Regions from separate parts of the Enterobacter ludwigii genome, predicted to be linked through region 2. Evidence: predicted binding sites of a transcription regulator. Region 2 holds the regulator's gene; the other holds the start of a gene.
What was found. Region 2 encodes Fur, which represses iron uptake genes when iron is present. Its sites were predicted from a motif close to ATAATAATGAGAACNACTATCAA; they were not measured.
Positions count from the first base shown of each region.

Region 1: sodA (superoxide dismutase [Mn]) is a predicted target of Fur. The motif match lies at 2,216-2,238, and genes of this name have one in related genera.

Region 1 is NZ_CP017279.1:3,128,955-3,134,745, forward strand. It holds gene cpxA (envelope stress sensor histidine kinase CpxA) at 1-722, shown strand, start outside; gene yiiM (6-hydroxyaminopurine reductase) at 777-1,451, opposite strand; gene sodA (superoxide dismutase [Mn]) at 1,522-2,142, opposite strand; gene rhaT (L-rhamnose/proton symporter RhaT) at 2,432-3,466, shown strand; gene rhaR (HTH-type transcriptional activator RhaR) at 3,467-4,315, opposite strand; gene rhaS (HTH-type transcriptional activator RhaS) at 4,389-5,225, opposite strand; gene rhaB (rhamnulokinase) at 5,526-5,791, shown strand, end outside.
Region 2 is NZ_CP017279.1:504,134-509,924, forward strand. It holds gene glnS (glutamine--tRNA ligase) at 1-608, shown strand, start outside; gene chiP (chitoporin ChiP) at 1,055-2,452, shown strand; gene chiQ (ChiQ/YbfN family lipoprotein) at 2,500-2,829, shown strand; gene fur (ferric iron uptake transcriptional regulator) at 2,938-3,384, opposite strand; gene fldA (flavodoxin FldA) at 3,673-4,203, opposite strand; gene ybfE (LexA regulated protein) at 4,359-4,646, opposite strand; gene ybfF (esterase) at 4,775-5,548, opposite strand; gene seqA (replication initiation negative regulator SeqA) at 5,732-5,791, shown strand, end outside.

The sequences.
Region 1 (5,791 bases), 2.2 Mb from region 2:
TCCTTGCCGCCGGGACCAGTTTTAACCAGATGGTGAGCGCCCTCGACCGCATGATGACGGCACAGCAACGCCTGCTGTCGGATATCTCGCACGAGCTGCGCACGCCGCTCACGCGCTTACAGCTCGGCACCGCGCTGCTGCGTCGCCGCAGCGGTGAGAGCAAAGAGCTGGAACGTATTGAAACGGAAGCGCATCGTCTGGACAGCATGATTAACGACCTGCTGGTCATGTCGCGCAATCAGCAGAAAAATGCGCTGGTGAGCGAAACGGTGAAAGCCAACCACCTGTGGCATGAAGTGCTGGATAACGCGGCGTTCGAAGCGGAGCAGATGGGGAAATCCTTTACCGTCAACTTCCCGCCAGGGCCATGGCCGCTGTACGGTAACCCCAACACGCTGGAAAGCGCGCTGGAGAACATCGTGCGTAACGCCCTGCGCTATTCGCACACGAAGATTGAGGTAGCCTTCTCGGTGGATAAAGACGGGATCACCATCATCGTTGATGACGATGGTCCTGGGGTAAGCCCGGAAGACCGCGAACAGATTTTCCGTCCGTTCTACCGTACCGACGAGGCGCGTGACCGTGAATCTGGCGGCACGGGGCTGGGTCTGGCGATTGTGGAAACCGCCATGCAGCAGCATCGAGGCTGGGTGAAGGCCGACGACAGCCCGCTGGGTGGGTTGCGGTTAACGCTGTGGCTGCCGTTGTATAAACGTTCGTAGCCGTTTAGCCGGGCGGCGGTATCGCTGACCCGGCTTGCCTCTCCTGCGGGGAAACTATTTCCCCCACAATCTCCGCGAATTATCTTCGATCTTGCTACTTAAACGGCGTTTCTGCATCGTTCGGGTCCAGCTCGTGGACAGCCCCGCAGCGGACAAAAGCCGATGGTACTGGTCGTCATCAAACGGCATATGCCAGGCAATCGCGCAGGCGTCATATACCGAGACATCACTCAGGCGCGATGCCAGCACCAGCGGCGCATCTGCCGATACCTGTCCTGCCAGCACCACCCGATATAACCAGCCCGTTTTACCCGCGCCCTGCAGTCGGGCAGACATGTCGCTGATGCCGAAATGATAGTTTAGTTTGAAGCACGGCGAGCGCGGCTGCGTCACCTGAATCAGGGCATCGCCCCAGCGGTAGATATCGCCGATAAAGACGTTTTTCTCGGTCAGCCCTTCCGTTGAGAGATTCTCACCAAACGCGGGCGCGACAAACATATCCGCCTGTTCGGGAAACTCGGTTATCCAGTGCTGATAGTGTTCCCGCGGATAGTGGCACAGCGCGCGGTCAGGCCCGCCATGGATTTTCTTTTCGGCCTGCTCATCGCCCGCCAGCCCGAGGTCGGTTAACGTCAACTCGCCGTCGACCTGAATTTTGGCGATGGCGCTCGGGCGGCTACCGTCGTACTCCCTTACCTTGCCTGTAAAGACATTCACCGGAAAATGCATCGCTGCTCCTTTCTGCAGATACAAAAAAAGCGAGTCATCAGACTCGCTTCTCACAGGCGTCAATGCAACCTTATTTTTTCGCGGCGAAACGCGCTGCTGCTTCGTCCCAGTTCACCACGTCCCAGAAGGCTTTGATGTAGTCAGGGCGACGGTTCTGGAATTTCAGGTAGTAAGCGTGTTCCCACACGTCCAGACCCAGGATAGGGAAACCGGATGCGCCAGAGATTGCTTCACCCATCAGCGGGGAATCCTGGTTAGCCGTTGAAACAACCGCCAGTTTGTCACCTTTCAGAACCAGCCACGCCCAGCCAGAGCCGAAACGGGTCGCAGCGGCTTTTTCGAATTCCGCTTTGAAGTTGTCTACAGAACCGAAATCGCGCTCGATAGCCGCTTTCAGGTCGCCCTGCAGGGTGGTACCGGTTTTCAGGCCTTTCCAGAACAGGCTGTGGTTAGCGTGACCACCTGCGTTGTTACGCAGAACGGTTTTCTTGTCAGCTGGCAGCTGGTCCAGTTTGGTGATCAGCTCTTCAACAGGCAGGCTAGCGAACTCTGGCAGGCTTTCCAGCGCGGCGTTCGCGTTGTTCACATAGGTCTGGTGGTGTTTAGTGTGATGGATTTCCATCGTCTGCTTGTCGAAATGCGGTTCCAGTGCGTCGTAGGCATACGGCAGGGATGGCAGTGTATAACTCATAATCCTCTCCATTATTGTCGGGCGGCACAGCTGTTAATGCCGCGTAAGCAGTTGGTTCATTATAGTTAATTAAATGATATTGAAAATGATTATCAATGCCGTAGTTTTTATAAGGTTATTCGGTTTTCGGTTATTGCTGAAATTGTGAGTCTGCTCACCCGGTTAACGCGTTGATTGCCATTCAAAACCAAAGTGCGGCAACCTTCCGAAGGTTACCCGACTGCTTAATTTTTACACTCATCGAGTCGGTGGGAAGCCACCGGCATATAAAAACGATGAGGATGTAAACATGAATCATGCGATTACGATGGGTATTTTCTGGCATCTGATAGGCGCGGCCAGTGCAGCCTGTTTCTATGCCCCGTTTAAACAGGTCAAACAGTGGTCATGGGAAACCATGTGGTCCGTCGGCGGTGTGGTCTCGTGGATAATTCTTCCCTGGACCATCAGCGCCATGCTGCTCCCGGATTTCTGGGGCTACTTCTCCTCCTTTAACGCCTCCACCCTGCTGCCGGTCTTTCTCTTTGGCGCCATGTGGGGCGTCGGTAACATTAACTATGGCCTCACCATGCGCTACCTCGGCATGTCGATGGGCATTGGCATCGCGATTGGTATTACGCTGATTGTTGGCACTCTGATGACGCCGATCCTCAACGGTAACGTCGACGTGCTGATCAACACCAAAGGCGGCCAGATGACGCTGCTGGGCGTGCTGGTGGCCGTCATTGGCGTGGGCATTGTCACCCGCGCAGGGCAGCTGAAAGAGCGCAAAATGGGCATCAGAGCCGAAGAGTTTAACCTGAAGAAAGGCCTGCTGCTGGCGGTGATGTGCGGGATCTTCTCCGCAGGCATGTCATTCGCGATGAACGCCGCCAAACCGATGCATGAAGCTGCTGCCGCACTGGGCGTAGACCCGCTGTACGTGGCACTGCCAAGCTACGTGGTGATCATGGGTGGCGGAGCGGTGGTTAACCTCGGTTTCTGTTTTTTCCGTCTGGCAAACGTGAAGACCTTGTCACTGAAAGCCGACTTCTCGCTGGCTAAACAGATGATTATCGGGAACGTGCTGCTCTCGGCGCTCGGTGGGCTGATGTGGTATCTCCAGTTCTTCTTCTACGCGTGGGGTCACGCCAGTATTCCGGCGCAGTATGACTATATGAGCTGGATGCTGCACATGAGCTTCTACGTGCTGTGCGGTGGGCTGGTGGGTCTGCTTCTGAAAGAGTGGAACAACGCCGGCCGTCGCCCGGTGGGCGTGCTGAGTCTGGGGTGCGTGGTGATCATTATTGCGGCCAACATTGTGGGCCTCGGCATGGCGAACTGATTACGCCGCGTTACGACTGCGATGACGCCACTGAACCGGCGTCATCCCCACCTCGCGGTTAAAGACCACCGAAAAATAGTTACTGTCCTCAAAGCCGCAGCGCATCGCCACATCGCTGACCATCAGTTCCGTATGCTGAAGCAGGTACTGGGCATGGCAGATGCGCAGCTGGCGCAGATAATGGTTCACCGTCATCCCGGTCTGGGTGCGGAATTGCTGGCGCAACGCGCGCTCGCTGCACTGTGCCTGCTCGCAGAATTTCTCCAGCACAAAGCTTTTGTTAAGGCTGCCCGCCAGGGTGGTGATGAGCTTATCGAGCAGGGCTTCCTGCGCGGTAGCCGACGGGTTATCAATGGCGTAGCGATGGCGCGTCAACGTCATGACCAGTTGGGCGAAAAGCAGTTCAGCCATTTGGTGAGCCTCAGGATCGCTTTTCTGGCTCTCCTGCTCCAGCTGAGAAATCACCTGTCGCACCTGCGTCATGCCGTTACTGCTCAGTCGCCAGTGCGCCGCGCACTTCGTATCATTAAAACCCGGAATGTAAGCCGCCCAGTCGACGTTGAGTTTCAGCCTGTCAGGGCAGTAAATCACGTTCTGCAGGACCAGGTCGTTGACCGAAGCGTAGGCGTGTTTGTCTTCAGCACGGATGTAAAACAGATCCCCACGCGTAATGCGGTAGGGCCGGTCGTTGAGGATATGCAAGCCATTGCCCCGCCACACCAGCACCAGCTCGCAGAACTCATGAGTGTGCTCGGCAAAGACGTTTTGCGGATAGCGATCCGCCACCGCGACGGCCTGGCCGGCGGAGGCAAAAAAATCCACTTTGCGAAGCATTAACTGAGCAACCACGACACCACCTCGACAGCAAATAACCTGACATTATTAGCGTTTTTGCCCACGGGAAACGGTGACAACCCTCGCGTTACTGCAGTGACGCGTCCTTTCCCTGGCGAATATCGCGCGGTGACCAGCTAAATTCCCGGCGAAACAGGGTCGAAAAGTGGTTACTGTCGCCGAAACCGCAACGATAGGCGATATCCGTGACGCTCTCATCGGTATGACGCAGCAGATGGCGCGCTTTAATCAGGCGCAGACGATTCAAATAGCGCTGCGGCGTCAACCCGGTTTGCTGCTTCAGCTGACGATGTAAGGTCCGGAGCGACAGCGAAAAATCATCCGCCAGCTTTTCCCAGCAGACATCCTCGGCGAAATGGTCCTCCAGCCAGGCCATCAGTTGAGTCAAACGCGCATCGTTATTCTCCAGCCCGGCCACCATGCTACTGCGGCGCAGCAGCACCAGCAGCTGCATAAACAACAGCTCACGCGTGGCGATGACGTGGGTCTCCTGTCCCTCGTCGCGCTGTTCCATCTGGCTCACCAGCTGGCGCACCTGCTGCAGCGTGGACTGATTCACCCGCCAGTGCGAAGGATAGATGCCGTCCTTCTCCTGCGGCAGGAGATGGTTCAGCCCGGACAGGAACTGGAACGCATCGGGCGAACGGTAGAGCACGTTAGTCAGGCACAGGTTGTCGGTATGTTCATATAAGTGCCGGTCATGATCGCGCACAAAGCAGACCGTCCCACCACTGATGGTATACGGCTGGCCGTTAAACACATGGATCCCCGTTCCGTGTTCAACAATCACAATTTCGTGAAAATCATGATGATGCTCAGGAAACGCCACCTGAGGGAGTCGCGGTTCAATCGCGACAGACGACCCACCCGAAGGAAAAAAATCCACGCTGTGCAGTACGGTCATAACGGCCCCATCAATGAGAAATGTTCTCAAAATAGTAATTAAGGCCCCGCCCCCTCACCTTAAATTTTCGACCGTAAACCTCGCAAAAACTGTCCGTTTTTCAAGAAACAGGCTGAAAGATCAGGAAATGCGGTAAGCGTCACACTGCCTGCAAACCCCGTCACGCCTGGAAACTGTGAACTCCCTCACGTTCATCTTTGCTTTCTTGCCAGCCCCGGAAAACCGCTGTCACTGGCGAGAAGGTGGAGATGGGTTCCTTTTTTTACACTCACCGCTAATGACTTTAAGAAGGACACAACCATGACTTTTCGCCATTGCGTGGCTGTCGATCTCGGCGCATCCAGCGGCCGTGTAATGCTGGCCACTTATGACGGCAAGCGGCAGACGCTTTCGCTTCGGGAGATGCACCGCTTTGTTAACTGCCTGCAAAAGCAGGACGGCTGTGAGGTATGGGATATCGACAGCCTTGAGGCAGCGATCCGCACCGGACTGCAGAAGGTCTGCGATGCGGGGATCCGTATCGACAGTATCGGCATCGATACCTGGGGCGTCGATTACGTACTGCT
Region 2 (5,791 bases):
TCGAAAACTACCCGCAGGGCGCGAGCGAAATGGTCTCCATGCCTAACCATCCGAACAAACCGGAAATGGGCACCCGTGACGTGCCGTTCAGCGGTGAAATCTGGATCGATCGTGCTGACTTCCGCGAAGAAGCGAACAAGCAGTACAAGCGTCTGGTGCTGGGTAAAGAGGTGCGTCTGCGTAACGCATACGTGATCAAAGCTGAGCGTGTTGAGAAAGATGCGGAAGGGAATATCACCACCATCTTCTGCTCTTACGACGCTGAAACCCTGAGCAAAGATCCGGCAGATGGCCGCAAAGTGAAAGGCGTGATCCACTGGGTAAGTGCAACACATGCGCTGCCGGTTGAAATTCGCTTGTACGATCGTCTGTTCAGCGTGCCTAACCCAGGTGCAGCAGAAGACTTCCTGGCGACAATCAACCCGGAATCTCTGGTCATCAAGCAGGGTTATGCTGAGCCGTCTCTGAAAGCCGCTGAAGCGGGCAAAGCGTTCCAGTTCGAACGTGAAGGCTACTTCTGCCTCGACAGCCGTCACAGTACCTCGGAAAAACCGGTGTTTAACCGTACCGTTGGTCTGCGTGATACCTGGACTAAAGTCGGCGAATAATAACGCTGCTCTGGTCAATGAGAGACAAACGCCGCGTAATGCGGCGTTTTTTTATTGAATGATCATATCGTTAAGCGCGAGCAAAAATAATGTCTGCGCAATATTCAGGTCAATGTGGTGCTACTTATTTTTCTAAAAAAAGTTTGTATATTTCTGAAAATAGTGAAGGCCTGAAAATAACCAGTAATTTACACAATTACTGGCTTAAATTTAATGACTTGCCCCGCCAAATCTCGTCTCCCGCTAAATGTTACAAAGCACTACTAATTATGTGCACTTCGTCATAATCCTGACTTTTGCCCACGGAAAAGCATTGATAATTCGCGTCGCGAAAAATAACCTAAAGGCGGTAGTTAATTCGAGGGTATTTCTGACTACCCCTGACCTTTTGGTCTTTTATCTTTTTCGCCGTTCAGGCGTTTTAATTCGTCAAAGAGGAATAATCTATGCGTACGTTCAGTGGCAAACGTAGTGCGCTGGCGCTGGCTATCGCCGGTGTGACAGCAATGTCAGGCCTGGTGATTGCGCCAGAGGCTAAGGCAGCAGGTTTCATCGAAGATTCTACCCTCACGGGCGGTATTTATTACTGGCAGCGTGAACGTGACCGTAAAGACGTTACCGAAGACAAATACAAAACCAACCTTTCTCACTCTACCTGGAACGCCAACCTCGACTTCCAGTCAGGCTATGCCGCCGATATGTTCGGCCTGGATATTGCCGCATTCACGGCAATTGAAATGGCGGAAAATGGCGACAGCGGACACCCGAACGAAATTGCCTTCTCGTCCAGCAATAAGGCCTATAAAGAAGACTGGTCCGGCGATAAAAGCGGTATCAGTCTGTATAAAGCCGCTGCAAAATTCAAATATGGTCCAGTCTGGGCGCGCGGCGGATATATTCAGCCAACTGGCCAAACCCTGTTAGCGCCACACTGGAGTTTTATGCCTGGTACTTACCAGGGCGCTGAAGCTGGCGCTAACTTTGACTACGGTGATGCGGGTGCGTTGAGTTTCTCCTATATGTGGACCAACGAATACAAAGCCCCGTGGCATATCGAAATGGATAAGTTTTACCAGAACGATAAAAAAACCAAAGTGGATTACCTCCACTCGCTGGGTGCGAAGTACGATTTTAAAAACGACCTCGTGTTAGAAGCCGCCTTTGGTCAGGCTGAAGGCTATATCGATCAGTATTTTGCCAAAGCCAGCTACAAATTTGATATCGCAGGGAGTCCGTTGAGTACCAGTTACCAGTTCTACGGCACGCGAGACAAAGTCAGCGATGGTGGCGTCAACGATATTTATGACGGCACGGCCTGGCTGCAGGCGCTGACCTTTGGCTACAAAGTGGGTCAGGTGGATTTGCGTCTGGAAGGAACATGGGTGAAGGCGGAAGGGCAGCAGGGCTACTTCCTGCAGCGTATGACCCCGACTTACGCATCTTCCAACGGTCGTCTGGATATCTGGTGGGATAACCGCTCTGACTTCAACGCCGACGGCGAAAAAGCGGTCTTCTTCGGCGCAATGTATGACCTGAAAAACTGGAACCTGCCGGGCTGGGCTGTGGGTGCCTCCTACGCGTATGCCTGGGACGCCAAACCGGGCGACATGGCCATACCGGATGCGTACTACGATCCGAACTACCGTCTGAAAGAGTCCTCTTACAGCCTGGATGCCATCTATACCGTGCAGGACGGACGTGCGAAAGGCACGATGTTCAAGCTGCACTTCACGCAGTATGACAACCACTCTGATATTCCAAGCTACGCGGGCGGTTACGGCAACATCTTCCAGGATGAACGTGACGTGAAATTCATGGTTATCGCACCATTCACTATCTTCTGATGAACGCTCCGGCGGGTTCCGTCCCGCCGGAATGGAGACTGCACATGATGAAAAAAATGGTAATCGTCGCGTTGCTGGCCTCGGGGCTGGTGGCTTGCGCCCAGGACCCGGCACCGAAAGAAAATTCTCGCCTGAAGGAGGCTTACAGCGCCTGCATTAACACCGCTGAAGGTTCACCGGAGAAAATTGAAGCCTGCCAGAGCGTGCTGAATGTGCTGAAGAAAGAGAAGGCGCATGAGCAGTTTGCGACGCAGGAAAATGTTCGCGTAATGGACTATCAGGCCTGTATTCAGGCGCGTAAAACCGGTAACGATCAGGAAGTGGCGAAGCGTTGCGACCAGATCTGGAAGGAAATACGCAGTAACAACGGAAATTAAGTAAGTGTGTTAAGGCCCGGTGGCGCTGTGCTTACCGGGCTTTTTTTTGCCGGGTGACAGGCAAAAAAAAGCCAACCTTGCGGCTGGCTCAGAGTATGAAAGTTCGACTTATTTGGCGTCGTGTGCGTGATCGTCTTCGCGGCAATCACCTTCTGCACAGTGACCATACAGATACAGGCTATGGTTGGTCAGGCGGATACCATGACGAGCAGCGATTTCACGCTGACGTGCTTCGATGGAATCATCGCTAAATTCAATGACCTTGCCACAATCCAGGCAGATCAGGTGATCGTGGTGCTGCTGCTGGGTCAGTTCGAATACAGATTTACCGCCTTCGAAATTATGACGGGTAACAATGCCCGCGTCATCAAACTGGTTCAGCACGCGATAGACGGTTGCCAGCCCAATCTCTTCACCCATGTCGATAAGACGCTTGTAAAGGTCTTCCGCACTGACATGGTGATTGTCTGGACCCTGAAGCACTTCAAGGATTTTTAACCGAGGAAGCGTAACTTTCAGGCCAGCCTTCTTTAATGCGGTATTGTTGTCAGTCATGCGGAATCTGTCCTGTTGCTAAACGATTCACTTCTGGAGGAAGTGACAGAAAATGCACCTGGAATAATGCGTCTCATTATAGAACTGCCATGGCTAAATGAAAACTGCAAGTCTCAGGCAAAGTATGCTTATAAAAACGTGGTATCACCGACAAACTTACTCAATGGCACCCCATTTTACCTGGGAGACATTGTACAGGTCTGGGCGAAAAAGTTAAAAGATTGTAGCGATTAATTTAATCGTTTGACCCGGTTCCTGGGCGCAACCGGGGTTGCGCCACACTAACAATCAGGCGTTAAGAATATCGTCCAGGTGCAGTTCTTCGCGGATCTGCTTCACCCACTTCTCAACGCGCTCTGCGGTCAGTTCTGGCTGACGGTCTTCGTCGATCGCCAGACCCACGAAGTGGTCGTCATCGGCCAGGCCTTTAGACGCTTCGAAGTGGTAACCTGCAGTCGGCCAGTGGCCTACGATAACTGCACCATTCGGTTCAATGATATCGCGGATAGTGCCCAGCGCGTCACAGAAGTACTCAGCGTAGTCTTCCTGATCGCCGCAGCCAAACAGGGCGACCAGCTTGCCGTTGAAGTCCACTTCTTCCAGCGTCGGGAAGAAATCATCCCAGTCACACTGGGCTTCACCGTAGTACCAGGTTGGGATACCCAGCAACAGGATGTCATAGCCTTCGAGATCTTCTTTGCTGCTCTTGGCGATGTCATGCACATCGGCAACGTCTTTACCGAGCTGTTTTTGAATGTTTTTTGCGATATTTTCGGTATTGCCGGTATCACTGCCGAAGAAAATGCCGATGATTGCCATGAGTAAAATAACCTCTTGAAACTTAATGGTATGGTGGCGCAATTTGTCCACGGATAAGGGCAATAATAGCAGAACTGGCAACCCCGCGGAAACAGCTATCGCGCAGGACTGCACTCTGTGCTACATGAAAAGGGTAAGAAAGGGGATTTTCAGACTTATGCCTGGCGGCGCAACGTCTCAAGCTGGGCGATCAACATCTCTTCAATGAGCTCGCTACGGCTGATATTACGCGCTTCAGCCAGTTCGTTAAGCGCATCGACGGCATCGGCATTGAGCTTCAGTTCGACACGCTTAAGCCCACGATTTTTATCGCGTTTAAGCTGGTTGCGTTTATTAATACGCAGCTGTTCATCGCGCGAAAGCGGATTCGTTTTCGGTCGTCCCGGTCGACGCTCATTCGCGAACAGATCTAGTGTCGTACGGTCCGTTTGTTCTTTGGCCATGATTCTGAGACTTCGGGGGAAACAAGCCGCCCTGCTATTGCCCGGGCGATGAGCGCGCCATCATACATCACCAAAAACGGCACGCCAACGACTGGAAGCCCGCAACCTTCCAGTCGCTCTCTTTTTAATCAATTCGCAGTATCAGAGAGATAGCGGCGGATGGCGCGTAACACGGCGTCAGGTTTTTCCGCGTGAACCCAGTGTCCGGCACCGGCGATGACATGGGCGCGCGCCTGCGGGAATTGCGCCAGCAAGGTGTCGCGGTAGGCGTCGGTGACATAAGGGGAGTTACCGCCGCGAATAAAGAGGGTAGGGTGTTGCCAGGCGGGCACCGTATCCCAGCCGACGATGTTGTTGTACTGCGCCCAGAGTACCGGCACGTTGAAACGCCACTGGCCGTCGACAAACGACTTCAGCAGAAACTGAATAACGCCTTCTTCATTAAGATATTCGCGCATGACGGCTGTGGCCTGTTGGCGGGTTGAAACCCCAGCCTCTGTCACCGCATTGATGGCAGCAAAAATGTCGTCATGACGACGCACGTCGTAATCCACCGGGGCAACGTCGATCACGACCAGACCGTTGATTCTGTCCGGTGCCAGCGCCGTCAGGGCCATTACCGCCTTGCCGCCCATAGAATGCCCGATGAGCGTCACCTTCTGAAGATGGTTGGCATCAAGCGTATCGAGCAGATCCTGGGCCATTGCCGCGTAGGTCATCTCTTCTGAACGCCCGGAAAGACCGTGATTTCGCATATCGACCTGCAAAATATCGTGATCGGTAACCAGATCGCGCGCCAGCACCCCCAGGTTATCCAGGCTGCCAAAAAGCCCGTGAACCAGTACGATGGGAGAATTATTGTTCGGCGATTGTGCAGTTTGCGCTCGGGTATTCAATTTCATGGCAAAGTTCTTTTTTTACGTATGTCAGGTTAGGGTATCATGTTGACCATTCTGCCGCCCGGCTGCAAGGTTCCAGTTTAATCTGACTTTTGCCGCCAACCTGGTTTGACGCTATCCGCTGTTGGAATTTAACTTTATAATCCCAACGACTTGTATTCAGATAAGATATTGCACTGGATTAAGATGAAAACAATCGAAGTTGATGACGAACTCTATCAGTATATTGCCAGCCAGACGCGGCAT